Regions from separate parts of the Rhodococcus sp. P4_F3_2 genome, predicted to be linked through region 2. Evidence: predicted binding sites of a transcription regulator. Region 2 holds the regulator's gene; the other holds the start of a gene.

Region 1 (7,954 bases), on a different contig from region 2:
TCTGGAACGACCCGGATCCCTCGGCATACATCGAGCCCAGTTGGGCGACGTCACCGAAGGACAAGTCGCTGAAGAACGCCTGGCTGCCGACGTATCCGTCCTTCTTGTATTCCTGAACCCGTATCTTGTCCTCCAGCGAGGAAGGCGGGGTCAGCTGCGGACCCTTGTCCGCCTCGTTCGCCGGAATAGCGGCAGCTACCACCTGTCCGGTCACACGATCGTTCGCGGACACTCCCATCGACACCTGCACGCGGATGCACCCGGCAAGCAAGGGAACAAGCATGAGGGCGAGCGCGGCAACCGTCAGGAAACGTTTCCGACTGGTCGGCTTGGCGGCGGGATCGGTGGACTGTTGCACAGTGGTCATCGTGCCAGCCGTGGCGTAGCCAGTCATCGAGGCGGGGGCGTGTCGGCGGGTGAAGTTCGGCGGGTGACCTTCACGACCTGCTCGAACGACGCAGCCACTGACTCGCTTTACCCCGGCGGCTGTCGGACAGTGCGATTCGAGCGGCACTGCGACCACTGGCTCCGGACACACCACCACCGGGATGCGTCGAGGCTCCGGTCAGATACAACCCGTCTGCTCCCGGAACGCGATGGCCGGACAGTTCGGGAAGCGGTCGCCACAACATCATCTGATCGAGTGACATCTCGACGTGCATGACATTTCCGCCGATCATCCCCAATTCCGACTCGATGTCGCGGGGAGTCTGAATGAAGCGGTCGAGGACGGAATCGGCGAATCCGGGTGCAAAAGCCTCCATCTCGCCGACGATCCGGTCGGCCTCGGCCTCGGCGACCGACGCCCAATCGCGATGTCCGCTGAGACGATACGGCTGCCACTGCGACCACAGTGTCACCTGATGCCGCCCGGCCGGGGCGATCGTGGGATCGATTCCGCTGAAACTCATTCCGAGAACCGCAGGGCGAGGAGGCAGTTCCCCTGCCAGTGCTGCGCCGTGTGCAGTGCGCAAGTGGGCGCGATCGGAAACGAGTAATTGCAATCCCGAGGTACTTTCCCGTGTCGTGGCGTCGCCGCGGTAGGAAGGGAGCGCAGATGTCGCCAGTCGCAATACAGCGCCGATGCCGGGGCCGACCCTGATCTTCCGCCTCCAGTGATCGAGCGTGGTTCGGTCGAAGCCTCCGTTGCCCAGGAGATCGAGTGTCGTGAGGATGTGGCAACCCGCGATTACCTTGCGAGCGTGAACTTCTCGACCGCTCTCGGTTGTGACGGTCCAGTGATTCGAGTTCCGGCGGATCGACGTCACGCCGTCACCGAGCGCGACGGTGGCGCCGTCGACAGCCATCCGGGAGGCCAACGCAGCACTCAGTGCGCCGCTCCCTCCGACTGCTCGCCCGGGCGGCAGGACGTGCATGAGGGCCGCGAAGCCGACCATCGGAGCGGTTCCCGGTTCCGACATCGGAGGCCCGGACTGGGCGCCGAACCACGCCAACGCTGCCTTGAGCGCCTCACTGTCGAAATACTCGTCCAGTAGTGCGTCGCCAGGCGCGAGGAACTGCCGCGACAGTTCGCTGTTGCCGCGCGCTGTGGCCAGTCCTCCGAACGCACCGATCAGGTTCGATCCGGTGGGCGGTGTGGAAAATGCCCTCATCACGTGTCGGCTGCGCTCCGACCACACCGCGACGAACCGCCGGTACGCGTCGGCGTCCTTTGTCCCGCAAGCTCGTTCGATGGACCGGCAGGTTGCATCGAGGTCGCGATGAAACACGATGCCCGGCCCGTCGGTGCCAGGGGCGGGCGGAGCGAACGCCCACGGGTCACAGTCGATGTAGCGAAGGCCGTGCGCGCCGAGTCCGAGTTCCTCGATGATGCCGCTGTGTCGGATCATGAGGTGCGCAGACGACCCCCGGTCCACCTTGTATCCGGGAAATCGCTCGACGGTCGAGACGGCACCGCCGAGAACCGTGTCCTTCTCGAGAACCTCGACCGACCAACCATCACGTGCGAGATACGCGGCCGAAACGAGCGCGTTGTGTCCGGAACCGACGACGACGGCGTCGAGAAATGCGCTCACAGCGGCAGTCCACGGCCGAGGACTGCGAACGGTCGGTTGTCGCCGGCAAAACGAAATCTGCGGAGTACGTCGCGAAATCCGAGACGGCGGTACAGCCGCCAGGCTCGGTTGTCCTCGTCGAACACCTCAGGTGTCGACAACAGAACGCTGCGTTCGGTTCGATCGAGGAGGAGGTGGCGCAAGAGCGATTCGCCCAATCGGTGACCTTGACCGTTCGGATGCACGTGGAGTTCGGTGAGTTCGAAGTAGTCGCTCAGAATCGCGTCGATCTCGCTCTGAGGGCGACCCGAGCGCCGAAGCCCGTGCAGTACCTGTTGATGCCACCACTGGTCCGGGCTCCCGCGATACCCGTAAGCGATCCCCACCAGCGGCAGATTTTCGTGTGACGGTTGCTGGGGAACCGCCAATGCGCCGACGGCTTTCCAGCCAGGCCGGTTCGCGTGCTCCTGCCACATCGGTGCGCGATGGAACTCGGTTCCTCGCGGATAGTCCATCGCAGTGACGTACACGGCCAGTGCCTCGTGGAGTCGACTCGCGAATTCTTCACGATCGAGGTCGACCGTATGTGGTGTCCAGGCGATCTGCGGGTCGACCGGTCTCACCTCTTCTCTTGACGGCGTGTCGGTGGGTGCAGTTATATTGAATAGGTCGAACAGATGTTCGATGTGGGTGATCCGGAGATGCCCGAAGGGAAGCGGGCATCTCCGGCCCACCTGGCCTTGGATCCTTACGGTGCAGGAGGTGCCCCGATGTCCGAGCATGTAAAGCCTGATCGTGTGAAGTGCCAACGAACTCTTCCGGCCGAGTTGTCGAGCCCGTCGGATGCCGCAATCTCGCGATTGCCGATATCGGCGAGACGGTCCTTCGGTGCGACGGACGCCAGCCACCGCACTGCGCAAGTGGGAAAGTCCGGTGTGGCGTGGGGGCTCCTCAGGAAGGCGGATGCGCTTCTCGAGGAAGCGATTGGGGCGGGCGATCCTGCCGACCGGTTCCGGTGTGCCTATCTGGCAGCACTACGTGGTGCCGGGGCAGTGTTGGCCGCAGCTCCTGCCGGTACCGGATCGAAGCGCAAGCGAAGTGGAAACGCGTGGGTTCTGATGGACGCCGCAGCGCCCGCGTTCGGAGCGTGGTCGAAGTTCTTCGCGGGGTGGTCCGCTGCGCGTGCGGCCGTGGAAACCGGTGTGTCGATCGTGATCACGGACTCCGATTCCGATGCATTCTTCGCCGAGGTCGGTCGTTTTCTCACGGCGGTCGAAGATTTCATCGGTCAGGACGCGTCCGAGCATTTGCGAGCGTCGTGAACAAATGGTCCGTGTTGGCAGTTGTTTCCGGGGAATTTCCTGGTCCGCACAGGCAAATGGAGCCGAATCGGGGCCCTTCGGCACGAATACGTACGCTTGTGGCGGAACTCGTACCCGGAGTTGGTGGTCCGAGACCTAAACTGCTCGTATTATGAAAACAGGTAATCGTCCAACTTGATTACCCGCCGCCCCACACCGTGGGGTGGTTGCCAAACTTCCAGTGCCGGGGGAGGTACCGTGCCACTCTCCGAGCACGAGCAGCGCATGCTCGATCAGATCGAGAGCGCTCTCTATGCCGAAGACCCCAAGTTCGCCTCCAATGTGAGGGGCGGCCGTATGCGGGCGCCGTCGAGTAGACGGCGGTTCCAAGCAGCGGCTCTATTCGTGCTGGGTCTGGTCCTGCTGATCGCGGGGGTTGCCCTCCCGCTCAAGCCGGGCGGTTTTCCGATCATCAGCCTGTTCGGTTTCTTGTTCATGTTCGGCGCAGGGGTCTTGTTCCTCTGGGGTGGTGGACGCAAGTCCGCAGCAGCAGCCGAACCCGCTTCCGAAGGTGGCAATCATCCCTCCGGTCCGCCGGGTAGGGGTAGTGCCGGTGGATCCGGGCGGGGACGCGGCCGCAAGTCCGGCGGCGGATTCTCGTCGCGGATGGAAGATCGATTCAAACGCAGGTTCGAGCAGGACTAGCTCTCCCGCCCTTCTTCGGGCGTACTTCGAGAGTGGTGCAGTTCGGACATGACGCCCTCTGTAGGGCACGGACGACCACACGTCGTTGGTGTGGGTGTTGTACATGTGTGCCGGCAATCCATCGAAGTGAATCAGTGACGCGCGAGCGAATCACTCGCCACCCACGGTCGCCCCTAGGCAAGCCCGCGGGCTTCCTCCACTTCGCTCCACTCGCCCCTCCACTTTCCTCCACCCTGGTCGAACTGCAACGCACGACCAGACCTCGTCCCGCTCACGTCTATTCGAAAACCGCGCTTGTACTGCGATTTTGCTTGGGGGAGCGACAAATCGTGGCGTGAAGGGTCGATATGACGGCGGTGTGGGCCGGGACACGGTTGCAAATTTCCCCCACGTATCCCCACCTGCGCTGACCTGCTATTTGTCAGCAAATGATGCTGAATAGGGACCATGTGCTCCTTGTTTGTGGGGGAAAGTGGGGTACTGTGGGTTCGGGCGGAGAGCTGAAGCACGATCCGCTCGATAGGGAGGGTTTCAGCGCAAGCTCGCAGGAGGTGTCGAGTGTTCCTCGGTACCTTCACGCCGAAGCTCGACGACAAAGGTCGGCTCACGTTGCCGGCAAAGTTCCGAGACGAACTGGCAGGAGGATTGATGATCACCAAGAGTCAAGATCACAGCCTCGCCATCTACCCCCGGGACGAGTTCGTCAAGCTTGCTCGAAAGGCAGCGGCAGCTCCACGCAATGATCCGGCAGCTCGGGCGTATGTACGTGCCCTGGCCGCCGGTACAGATGAACAGCACGCCGATGCCCAGGGGCGAATCACCCTCTCGGCTGATCATCGGCGTTACGCAAACCTGTCCAAGGAATGCGTAGTGACCGGCTCCGTCGATTACCTCGAGATCTGGGATCTAGCAGCCTGGGAGAGGTATCTCGGAGACAACGAAGAGGACTATTCGCAGGCAACAGGCGAATCTCTCAGCGAGATCGTCTAGGCGAAGAGCCCCCGGCGAATGCCGCGAGGCCTCTGCCCGGAAAGACCCTGACGCACTTCCCCAGCGCCAGGTTCTCCTTCGGGCAGGGACCTCGAAGCATTCGCCTTCTCGAACAGTCATCGCCTTCTCGGAAAGTCAGCACCTTTTCGAAAAGTCATCGGAAATCATGAAAGTAGGAGCCGGAGCAATCATGGTGGATCACGAGGTGAACGAACCCTCGGATGCCGATGGCTTCGCGCACGTCCCCGTACTTCTGCATCGTGCCGACGATCTTCTCGGCCCTGCCATCACCGCCGTCGGTGACGGTGGCGAAGGCGCATACATGATCGATGCGACGTTGGGGCTCGGAGGCCACTCCGAATTCTTCCTCGGCAAGTACCCGGGCCTTCACCTCATCGGTCTCGATCGCGACACCAACGCACTCCGCATCGCTTCCGAGCGTCTGGCGCCATTCGCGGACCGAACCACGTTCGTGCACACCACGTATGACGGGATCGAAGACGCGCTCGAACAGGCAGGTCTGTCGTCGACGGAGTCGGTTCACGCGATCCTCTTCGATCTGGGTGTGTCGTCGATGCAGTTGGACGAAGCCGACCGAGGTTTTGCGTACTCGATCGACGCCCCTCTCGACATGCGGATGGATCAGACGGTCGGGCTGACCGCGGCAGAGGTCCTGAACACCTACAGTCACGGCGACCTTGCTCGCATTCTGAGCACGTACGGCGAAGAGCGGTTCGCCGGAAAGATTGCGTCCGAGATCCTTCGGCAGCGTGAGCGTGAACCATTCACCACCAGTGCAGCTCTGGTCGAGTTGCTGTACCGAACAATCCCGGCGGCCACGCGGCGTACGGGTGGACACCCGGCCAAGCGCACCTTCCAAGCGCTGCGGATCGAAGTCAATGCCGAGTTGGATTCGCTTCGCGCGGCCGTTCCTGCCGGGCTCGATGCACTGGCAGTCGGTGGGCGAGTGGTGTTCATGTCCTACCAGTCGCTCGAGGATCGAGTTGTGAAGGCGGAGTTGGTTCCCCGCTCGAAGTCCTCCAGTCCCGAAGGTCTACCGGTCGAGTTGCCGGGTATGGGGCCGGAGTTCCGCATTCTCACCCGTGGCGCAGAACGTGCGTCTGAGCAGGAAATCGAAGAGAACCCACGATCAGCTCCGGTGCGTTTGCGTGCCGCAGAACGCATTTCCAGGAGGCGGGCATGAGTCGTCAGGGCAAATCCGGTGCAGCGCAACGCGCATACGACAAGCGCACCGCACGGGCGGCAGGCCGGACCGGAACTGCCGCTGCTGCCGGCCCGTCGATCTCTCCTCGGGCGATGCTCAAGGGGCGGGTACCGTTCGTGGCCTCCGTTATCGGACTTCTGTCCATCGGTCTCGCGGTGACTCTGCTGCTGACCACTCGCGCTGCCGAGGATTCGTACCAACTCAGTGATGCACGTGCATACAACCAGTCTTTGGTCGAGCAGAAAGCAGCGCTCGAACGTGACTTCCAGTCGCGTAACTCGGCTCCGGAGTTGGCAAATCAGGCAAGCGCTCTCGGCATGGTCCCCGCCAAGGACCCTGCACGTCTGGTAGTTCATCCGGATGGTTCGGTCGAGGTCGTCGGAACGCCGACTCCCCCGACTGCCGGCGCGATGCCGCCGCTCGATGCGCCCACATCGGTGCCCGCACCGACCGCGACACCGCCGCGCACCACAACGCCGGTTGTTCCTGGAGCCACGCCGAGCGTTCCGAATAACACGCGAAACCTCGCGCAGAGTGAACAATTGGTTCCTGTGATCCCCACGACGACAGCACCCGCCACCACGACGGCGGTGCCTGCTCCGCCTGAGGAACGTCGGTGAGTCAGAACTCCCGTAACAACCCCGGTCGGCGTCCGCGCCGCTCGGCCACTGCCTCATTTCCGTTTCGTCAGCGAGTCGGTCGTATCACCATGTGTGGTGCGCTCGCCGTTGCGGCATTGCAGCTCTTGTGGATTCAGGGAATCGATGCGCCGAGCCTGGCTGCGGAATCTGCGAATCAACGAACCACGACGCAGGTCGATCCGGCCGTACGCGGCTCGATAACCGATCGCAACGGAAACCCCCTCGCGTTCACCATGGAAGCCAAGGCGCTGACTTTCCAGCCGGTGCGAGTACGCAAGGAACTCGAGGAAGCGCGCGCGAAGAGCATCGAGCAGGGCGCCGAGGGTGACAAGCAGGCGCCGGAAGTCAGCGATCGCCTCGCCGAGATCGCCGCCGGAATCCACGCCAAGCTCGGCGATACCGTTCCGGAAAAAGATCTGCTTCAGAAGATGAACAGCAACGAGACTTTCACGTACCTCGCTCGCAGCGTGGATCCGGCGGTTGCTGCCGAGATCTCGGACAAGTTCCGGGAGGTCGGCCTCGAGCGACAGGACATCCGCGAGTACCCCGGTGGCTCTCTGGCGGCGAATCTCGTCGGCGCGACCGGCTGGGACGGGCACGGTTTGCTCGGCCTCGAAGATTCGATGGACTCCACGCTCGCCGGAACCGATGGATCCGAAACGTACGACCGCGGTTCCGACGGCGCTGTGATCCCTGGTAGCTGGCGTGACAAGCAACCGGCCGTCAACGGTTCGGGTGTCGAGCTGACCATCGATTCGGACCTCCAGTTCTACGTTCAGCAGCAGGTCCAGATCGCCAAGGACAAGTCGGGCGCCAAGAACGCTTCGGTTGTGGTCATGGACTCCAAGACGGGACAGGTGTTGGCCATGTCCAACGACAGCACCTTCAACCCCGCGATCGGCATCGACAAGAACGCGCCGACAGCCGAAATGGGCAATCCGTCGGTCAGCACGCCGTTCGAGCCCGGATCGGTGAACAAGATCGTCACCGCAGCAGCGGCCATCGAGGACGGTAAGACAACTCCGGACGAAGTTCTGCAAGTCCCGGGCAGCATCACGATGTCCGGTGCCACAGTCA
Region 2 (7,954 bases):
CGGAATAAGCCCCGGCGCTTATTCCGGCAGCGATTGCATTGGCGAACCCTCGATCGCTATGAGTGGTGTACACCGTGACTGTGCTGGAGTGTGTCATAGCGACTACATCACCGGCGGAGGTCCAGTCCGCCCGTTTTCCTCGTTGCAAATCCAAAACCGTTGGTTTCAGCGTGGTTTCGTCAGCGGGCTCGTTATCGGAGTGACCTCTTCACTGATGCGCACGAAGGGTGACAGCGATAGCGCAGTTGTCCGTCCGCCCATGGAGACTCGCGCGTCCGACACCTGATCGTGGACCTTCGAATTATGCTAGGGCGCTGAATATTTGGGCGATGAGTATCCCGCGTAGACGAGCCATTGGACGTTCCGTCGACGACGTGAACGACTCTCCAGTGGCTGGCGGCATTCAGTCGTCTCGATCGAGTTTCCGCGAGCCGGTGCGTCGCACTCTCAATGTTCTGTACCCAGTCGGGTCGAGATATTGACTGTTACCGTCAGTTGCACATACCCTGTACATTGGCGCTGACCTTAGGGAACCCGGCCTGAACCGGCCGATCGTTCTCGGCCACTGCCGACGCCAGATGTAGCTTCGCGACGACCTACGAAACGAGTTTCCTCCATGACAAAGCATGTCGACGTACTGATCATCGGCGCTGGCTTGTCCGGAATCGGCGCGGCTTGCCACCTCATTCGTGAGAAGACCGGAAGCACTTACGCGATCCTCGAGCGCCGCGAGAACATCGGTGGCACCTGGGACCTGTTCAAGTACCCGGGCATCCGTTCGGACTCCGACATGCTCACCTTCGGATTCGGTTTCCGTCCTTGGATCGGCACCAAAGTGCTCGCAGACGGCGCCAGTATCCGTGACTACGTCGAGGAAACCGCCAAGGAATACGGCGTCACCGACCACATCAACTTCGGCCGCAAGGTCGTGTCTATGGACTTCGGCCGTACCGCCGCGCAGTGGTCCGTGACCGTCCTGGTCGAGTCGACGGGGGAGACCGAGACGTGGACCGCGAACGTCCTCGTCGGCGCCTGTGGTTACTACAACTACGACAAGGGCTACCGCCCCGCCTTCCCCGGTGAGGACGACTTCCGCGGTCAGATCGTGCACCCGCAGCACTGGCCGGAGGATCTCGATTACACCGGAAAGAAGGTAGTGGTCATCGGTTCCGGCGCCACCGCGATCACGCTGATCCCGTCGATGGCCCCCACCGCCGGTCACGTCACCATGCTGCAGCGCTCGCCCACGTGGATCCAGGCGCTTCCGTCCGAGGACCCTGTTGCCAAGGGTCTCAAGCTCGCACGCGTTCCCGACCAGATTGCTTACAAGATTGGTCGAGCCCGCAATATCGCACTGCAACGCGCCAGCTTTCAGCTTTCTCGCACCAACCCGAAGCTGGCCAAGAAGCTGTTCCTCGCCCAGATCCGCCTGCAGCTCGGCAAGAACGTGGACCTGCGTCACTTCACTCCCAGTTACAACCCGTGGGATCAGCGCCTGTGCGTGGTTCCCAACGGGGACCTGTTCAAGGTGCTCAAGAGCGGCAAGGCCGACATCGTCACCGACCGTATCGCCACGTTCACCGAGAAGGGCATCGTGACCGAGTCGGGCCGCGAAATCGAGGCCGACGTCATCGTCACGGCGACCGGCTTGAACGTACAGATTCTGGGCGGGGCGACCATGAGCATCGACGGCGAGCCGGTCAAGCTCAACGAGACTGTGGCCTACAAGAGCGTGCTCTACTCCGACATTCCCAACTTTCTGATGATTCTCGGCTACACCAACGCGTCGTGGACGCTCAAGGCTGACCTGGCCGCGTCCTATCTGTGTCGCGTGCTCAAGATCATGCGCGATCGCAGCTACACGACTTTCGAGGTTCACGCCGAACCCGAGGACTTCGCCGAAGAATCTCTCATGGGCGGAGCCCTGACCTCGGGCTACATCCAGCGCGGCGACGGAGAAATGCCGCGTCAGGGTGCCCGCGGCGCGTGGAAAGTGGTCAACAATTACTACCGCGACCGCAAGCTGATGCACGACGCCGAGATCGAAGACGGTGTGCTGCAGTTCAGCAAGGTCGAGACCCTTGTCGAAACTGCAGACAAGGCCGCCAGCGCCTGAGCCGGCTCCACTCGAATCAACGGGCTGTACCTCGCATGTATCCGTGATCTTGTCGTTTTCGTTGGAGGGTCACGGTTCGCGCTCACCGGCGTTCCGAAAGTTGCTGCAGGAAGAGCGAGTCCAGACTTCGGTCTGCCATGTGGGCGGCTGGACGTGCTTGCCGCGGTCCGAAACTCGATTGAGACGACCACCGCTCGCTGACAATATCCAGGCGTTTGCCGGCTGACGGCAATCGACGGCGGCGCGAACGCGTCGCGACCTGCCTAACCGTGCCGTCATCGACACGAAATACTTTTGGCCGCAGCAATTTTGGCGCGAGTCGGAGGTTTGGCAGATTGGGGGAGGACGTCCTGATGGTTCGGTTATTGTCAGTCGCGCATCGCCTGTCGATTCAGCACGTCTACTTCGCAGCCCGGCGCGGCTGGATCGAAACCATGCTCGACCAGCCAGCGCACGCCTCTCAAGCTGCGCAACGACCACCACGCCTGGATGACCTCGAGGTCGACGTCAGCGCCGTAGCCCTCAACCACGTCATCGAGATGTTCCGGGTGGCCGAGGGTCAGTGTTGCGAGGTCGTACAAGGGATCGCCCTGCGCGGCTTCGGACCAGTCGATGACGCCGGCAACTTCGTCATCGGTTACGAACACATGGCAGGCTTGGAGATCACCGTGTGTGAATACCGGTGTCCACGACCTGAGCGCAATCTCGGCAATCCGACGGTTGGATGTAATCACTCCGGTGGCAACCACCCCGCTCCTGGTCAGCCATGCACATTCGCGGTCCAGTTCTGAGGCGATGTCGTCGAGACTACGGCCGGGCCAGGGCGGCAACGGTGCGTCGTGCAGCATTCGAACGGCGGCACCCGCTGCGGCCCACGCCGCTGAAGGCGTGGTCGACGGTCTGCCTAGGCGACCGAGCGCGTTTCCCGGCAGAGCGGCGAGCGCGAGCACGGGCGGCTTGCGCCACAGAATCTGCGCTGTCGGGATTGGGGCTCGGAGCATTGCTTCGACCTCGACGTCGGTATTCGACTGATCGGCGTCGATCTTGAGGAACACCTCGCCGACGCGCAGAGTCGCGCGCTCGCTATGGGCGACGACAACCTCGACTTCTGTCACGTCGGTCAGTATGGCTGGGATGCGCCTTGGCGTCGCCGGGTTTCTCGCGTGCGGTCATTCGCGATCGGAGCGCGGTATGTTCCGCTGACCTCCCGCACCTCAAACTTTCTCAACAAACTGCCTTACTGCTCCCTTGTTTGCTGCGTGACATCATCAAGGTCCGCCAAGTCAGTCTCACTGAGATCAATTCGCGAAGCAGCAATGTTGGCTTGTAGATGAGCGATGCTCGTGGTGCCGGGCAGGGGAATGACGGTGGCCGCGACCCCGCGCCCGCGCTGATGGACCCACGCAAGAGCGACCTGGCCAGCCGTCGCTCCGACACGAGAAGCGATGCTGGCGAGGGACCGAGCGACAAGATTGCCGGTGGAGTGGTTGAGGTTGCCGTGCCCCATCGGCGAATGTGCGACCAGTGTGATCCCGAGGTCGGCGAGCGTTGGGAGAAACAGTTCAACATCTCGCCGTATAAGGGACCATTGCTCTTGCACGGCAGTGATGGGGTGTACGGCATGAGCTCGTCGGATGTCATCGAGCGTGACATTGGACAGCCCCAGAGCCCGGATCTTCCCTGCCTGGCGGAGCTCGGCCATAGCGTTGACGGTCTCCTCGATTGGTGTGTCCTCGCTGCGGTGATGCAGGTAGTAAAGATCGAGGTGATCGACGTCGAGGCGCCTGAGTGAGCCCTCGATGGCCGCGCGCACCGTTGCAGAGTCCGCCCGAACATTCCAGTCATCAGGATGACCCGACGGCCCGCGGTAGACACCGAATTTGCTGCACAACGTGATGTGTTCACGGTTGGCGCCAATTGCCCGACCAACCAGCTCTTCGTTTCCATACATCTCGGCTGTGTCGAGCATGGGCACCCCGGAGTCGATCGCGGCGCGAACCAGTGCGGCGGGGTCGCGGTCAGCATCACCCCACCCGTTGTCGGTCAATCGCATCAGGCCCAGGCCCTGGATGGGCACATCATCGAATGTTTTCGGCGCGACAGTCATGAACGAGTACATTATCGGGGTCGCTGATCAGAACCAGGTCGCCAAAGAGGCCGATTCCGGCGACTTCGACATCTCGCTGCATCGCTCGTTCAGCGCTTGACGCGGTGCAGCTGTCGATCGCTGTTCCGAAGTGGGCGTAAACAGCTGAATATCACGCTGCGAAATGCCGAGTGTCCTGACTTGCTCAGGCTGATTCTGTCCGCTTGGCCCGCACGTTATGCACAACCATCGGGACAGTTATTGCCAGGGCCATCGCTATCACGAACACCGATATGAAAACCCAAGGACGTTCTGTAACGGATGCCCGGACGGTCAACACCGCTCCACTCGTAAGCAGGGGCATCCCTGCTGCCGCGAGTAGATCGACGTGCCGCGGGGCGACAGGAGGTCCGGCGAAGTATGGAACTCGAACCCCCGAGTTCTCCCGAAGCATCCGTCGCTCCGACATCGCATAAGTGCTCGCGCCGACTGCGAAAATGACCAGTCCCAGGACGACAAGACCAATTCCCGTTCGGGTGGTGAGTGCGGCAAACATGAACACCGATGTCACTGCCGGATAGAGAACCGCCATCTTCCAGAGTGGAGTCTTGGTCCGCGTGTCGACTGCAACACTGACCGGGCGCATCGGTTCGAGAGGCTCCATGAGCTCAGCGTGCCATGCGCCACTCGGGAAACAAACTGCCTGTGCCGTTTCTGGCAGGCTGCGGCTGCCTGGATTGGATGTCGGGACCCCTCACTACGATTCTCGTCGTGACCGATTACGACGATCTCGACATGTTCGGTGGCCTCGACGCCTCCTCCCTGCCGCTCCGCCAGCAGCAGATTCTGATGACCATCCGGGATCTCGTGGCTGCCAACGGGTGCACACCGAGCACGCGGCAGATCGGAGACGCGGTTGGTCTGCGCTCGACGTCGACGGTATCCAAGCACCTCAAGAGCCTCGAAGAAAAGGGCTTCCTCCGCCGAGGAGCGGCCATGGCTCGGCAGTTGGACGTGCGGCCGTTCCTCGTGGGAGCGAAGGAGCAATCGTCGTCGAATACGGTGACGGTTCCGGTCGTCGGTGACATTGCGGCCGGCGCGCCGATCCTCGCGGAGGAGCACGCCGACGAGGTGCTGGCGCTTCCTCGCGAGCTCGTGGGCTCCGGCACGGTGTTCGGACTTCGGGTGCGCGGTGAGTCGATGGTCGACGCAGCAATCTGCGATGGCGACGTCGTCGTGGTGCGGCGCGAGGACGAGGCCCATTCCGGCGAGATCGTCGCCGCGATGATCGACGGCGAGGCCACCGTGAAGGTGCTCCGGCGTCGCGACGGTCACGTGTACCTCGAGCCTCGTAATCCCGCATACAGCGTCATCGACGGCGATCGCGCGGCCATCTTGGGCAAGGTTGTTTCCGTGATGCGACGTATCTGAGAGGTGTCCGGTCTCAGCGATGGTTGGCGCGGGGACCGTTGTATTCCCCATCGGTGACTTTGTCGCCCCATGTCGTTTCGGTGCCTCCCTCGCCGGGTCCTTCCCACAGCGCAAGGTGGGTCATGAAACGGTCGGGTGCCGCGCCGTGCCAGTGTTCCTCTCCTGCCGGGGTATAGATGGTCTCGCCCGGGTGAACTTCGACGATCTCGCCGCCGCGAGCTTGAACCAGCGCGGTCCCGGAGACGATGTGGAGGGTCTGCCCGAGGGCGTGGGAATGCCAGTCGGTTCGCGCACAAGGTGCAAAGCGAACCATGTTGGCGCGCATCCTCGACGGCTCCTGGCCGGCGTAGATGACGTCCCACCAGACGTCGCCGGTGAACCAGTCGCTGGGTGCTTTGCTGGTGGGCTGGGGCTTCAAGATTTCCATGAGGTCTCCTCGGAATCGAAAGGGGCGGTTCAGTTCTGCGTCAGCGGAACAAGTCGAATGGTGTTGGGTGCGGCGGCGCGGCCGGTGACGGAGCCGACGATCTGCGGGCCGTAGCGGTCGTACTTGGTGTGGTAGGCGGAGTCGATCGCCGAGTGCGCATCCGGTGCGGCGGACTCGAACGCCACGTCCCGCTCAATTCCTCCTGCGCGGATTCGGCCCCTTCCACTTGCCGTTGCTCGGACGAACCACGGGTTGTCGGTTCCGTATGCCGAGCGCACGTACAGTTGGTTGTCGGCACGGACGACCCAAATCGTGACGTACGGCCTTGCGGTGCCGTCGCGGCGGTACGAGGAGATCTGCAATTCCTCGGCACCACCGATCTTGGTCAGTTCAGCCTCGGTCCACGAGTGCGACATCTCGGCTTCCTTTCTCCTGTTCGAATTGCTTTGTGGTACTTCGCGTTCTCGTAGCCGGGACGATCAGTGCGAGGACGATGACGAGACAAGCGGCCAGCAGGGCGGTGCCTGCGGTGAGAGCCGTTGATACGTGATCGGTGAGTGCCGTTGTGGCGTCGTCGGCAGAGGCTCCGGCGCCCGCGGAAACTGCGACGAGGATGCCGAGTCCGAGAGCACTGCCCAGTTGGTGTGCAGTGTTGACCAATCCTGATGCGGCACCGGCATCCTCGGCCTCTACCCCGGAGATACCGGCAGAAGTCAGCGGAGCGAAAGCCAACCCCTGCCCGGCGCCGATCAATATCGTCGGAAGTGCTATCGCAGTGAGATACGTGCTACCGGGATGGACCAGACTGAGCCACGCCATCCCGGCGAGGGTGACGGCAATGCCAACCGACAGAATTGCGGAATTTCCGAATCGTGGTGTCAGTCGCGGAATCAGCATCGCCACAGCAAAATTGACGATCGTCATCGGGAAGAAGGCGATGCCAGCTTGGAACGCGCTGAAGCCCATGACGCCTTGGAGTAGCTGAGTCGTGAAGTAGAAAAATCCGATCATGGCACCCAGATAGAGCATTCGGGCGGCGTACGCGCCGGATCGCTCCCGGCTGCGGAACAACCTCAGTGGCATGATCGGCTGCTCCGCTCTCGCTTCGTTGAGGAAGAGCAAGGTCAGTAGTATCGCCCCGGCCGCCAGTGTCGCAACAGTGATCGGTGAGGTCCACCCCGCTTCGGCCGAGTTGACGGTGCCGAAGACGAGTGCGGTCATGCCGAGTGTGGCGAGAACAGCGCCCGCCACATCGAAACGTCCGGAGTTGGGTTCGGTTTCCGGAATGAACCGGGGAGCGAGCGCGATCATCGCGATTCCGATCGGAACGTTGATGAAAAAGCCTGCGCGCCATGACACCCAGTCGGCAAGGGCGCCGCCGATCACGAGTCCGAGGCTGGCGCCTATTCCCGCCGCAGCGCCGTACCAGGCAACAGTGCGCGTTCGCTCCGGCCCGGGCGGGAAACTGGCGGTCAGTAGTGACAGCGACGCCGGGGCCACCACTGCGGCTCCGACGCCTTGGAGAGCGCGCGCCGCGATGAGCCACCAACCGTTCGGCGCGACCCCGACGAGAAACGACGCAATCGCGAAAATTGCGAGACCGGAGACGAATACGCGACGACGGCCGAAGATATCCCCGAGTCGAGCGCCCAGCAGGAGAAGGCCGCCGAACACCAGGGGGTAGGCGTCCTGGACCCAGGACAACCCGGTTGCCGAGTAACCCATGCTGCTTTGGATGCTGGGTAGCCCGCTGAAGATGATCGAATTGTCTAGCAGGATCATGAAATAGCTGATCAGAATGATCGCCAGGATCGCGGTGGAATTGATGCGACCGGCAACGGGACGGTTGGCAGTGTGGGTCACGCGCTTCTTCTTCGCAAGTGGTGGACGTTCG

Evidence for each region. The regulator LexA, encoded in region 2, represses DNA repair genes until DNA is damaged. The targets are predictions, from matches to a motif close to CGAACANNTGTTCG.
Region 1: AC1DWA_RS20250 (SAV_6107 family HEPN domain-containing protein) is a predicted target of LexA. The motif match lies at 2,686-2,699, and genes of this name have one in related genera.

Annotation. Positions count from the first base shown of each region.
Region 1 is NZ_JBFUJN010000019.1:68,701-76,654, reverse strand. It holds gene AC1DWA_RS20265 (LppM family (lipo)protein) at 1-367, opposite strand, end outside; gene AC1DWA_RS20260 (phytoene desaturase family protein) at 438-2,036, opposite strand; gene AC1DWA_RS20255 (GNAT family N-acetyltransferase) at 2,033-2,638, opposite strand; gene AC1DWA_RS20250 (SAV_6107 family HEPN domain-containing protein) at 2,786-3,337, shown strand; gene AC1DWA_RS20245 (DUF3040 domain-containing protein) at 3,575-4,021, shown strand; gene mraZ (division/cell wall cluster transcriptional repressor MraZ) at 4,580-5,011, shown strand; gene rsmH (16S rRNA (cytosine(1402)-N(4))-methyltransferase RsmH) at 5,202-6,215, shown strand; gene ftsL (cell division protein FtsL) at 6,212-6,856, shown strand; gene AC1DWA_RS20225 (peptidoglycan D,D-transpeptidase FtsI family protein) at 6,853-7,954, shown strand, end outside.
Region 2 is NZ_JBFUJN010000013.1:59,514-67,467, forward strand. It holds gene AC1DWA_RS16040 (flavin-containing monooxygenase) at 617-2,116, shown strand; gene AC1DWA_RS16045 (phosphotransferase family protein) at 2,485-3,231, opposite strand; gene AC1DWA_RS16050 (aldo/keto reductase) at 3,354-4,223, opposite strand; gene AC1DWA_RS16055 (hypothetical protein) at 4,408-4,866, opposite strand; gene lexA (transcriptional repressor LexA) at 4,944-5,633, shown strand; gene AC1DWA_RS16065 ((R)-mandelonitrile lyase) at 5,647-6,060, opposite strand; gene AC1DWA_RS16070 (DUF2255 family protein) at 6,090-6,476, opposite strand; gene AC1DWA_RS16075 (MFS transporter) at 6,451-7,923, opposite strand.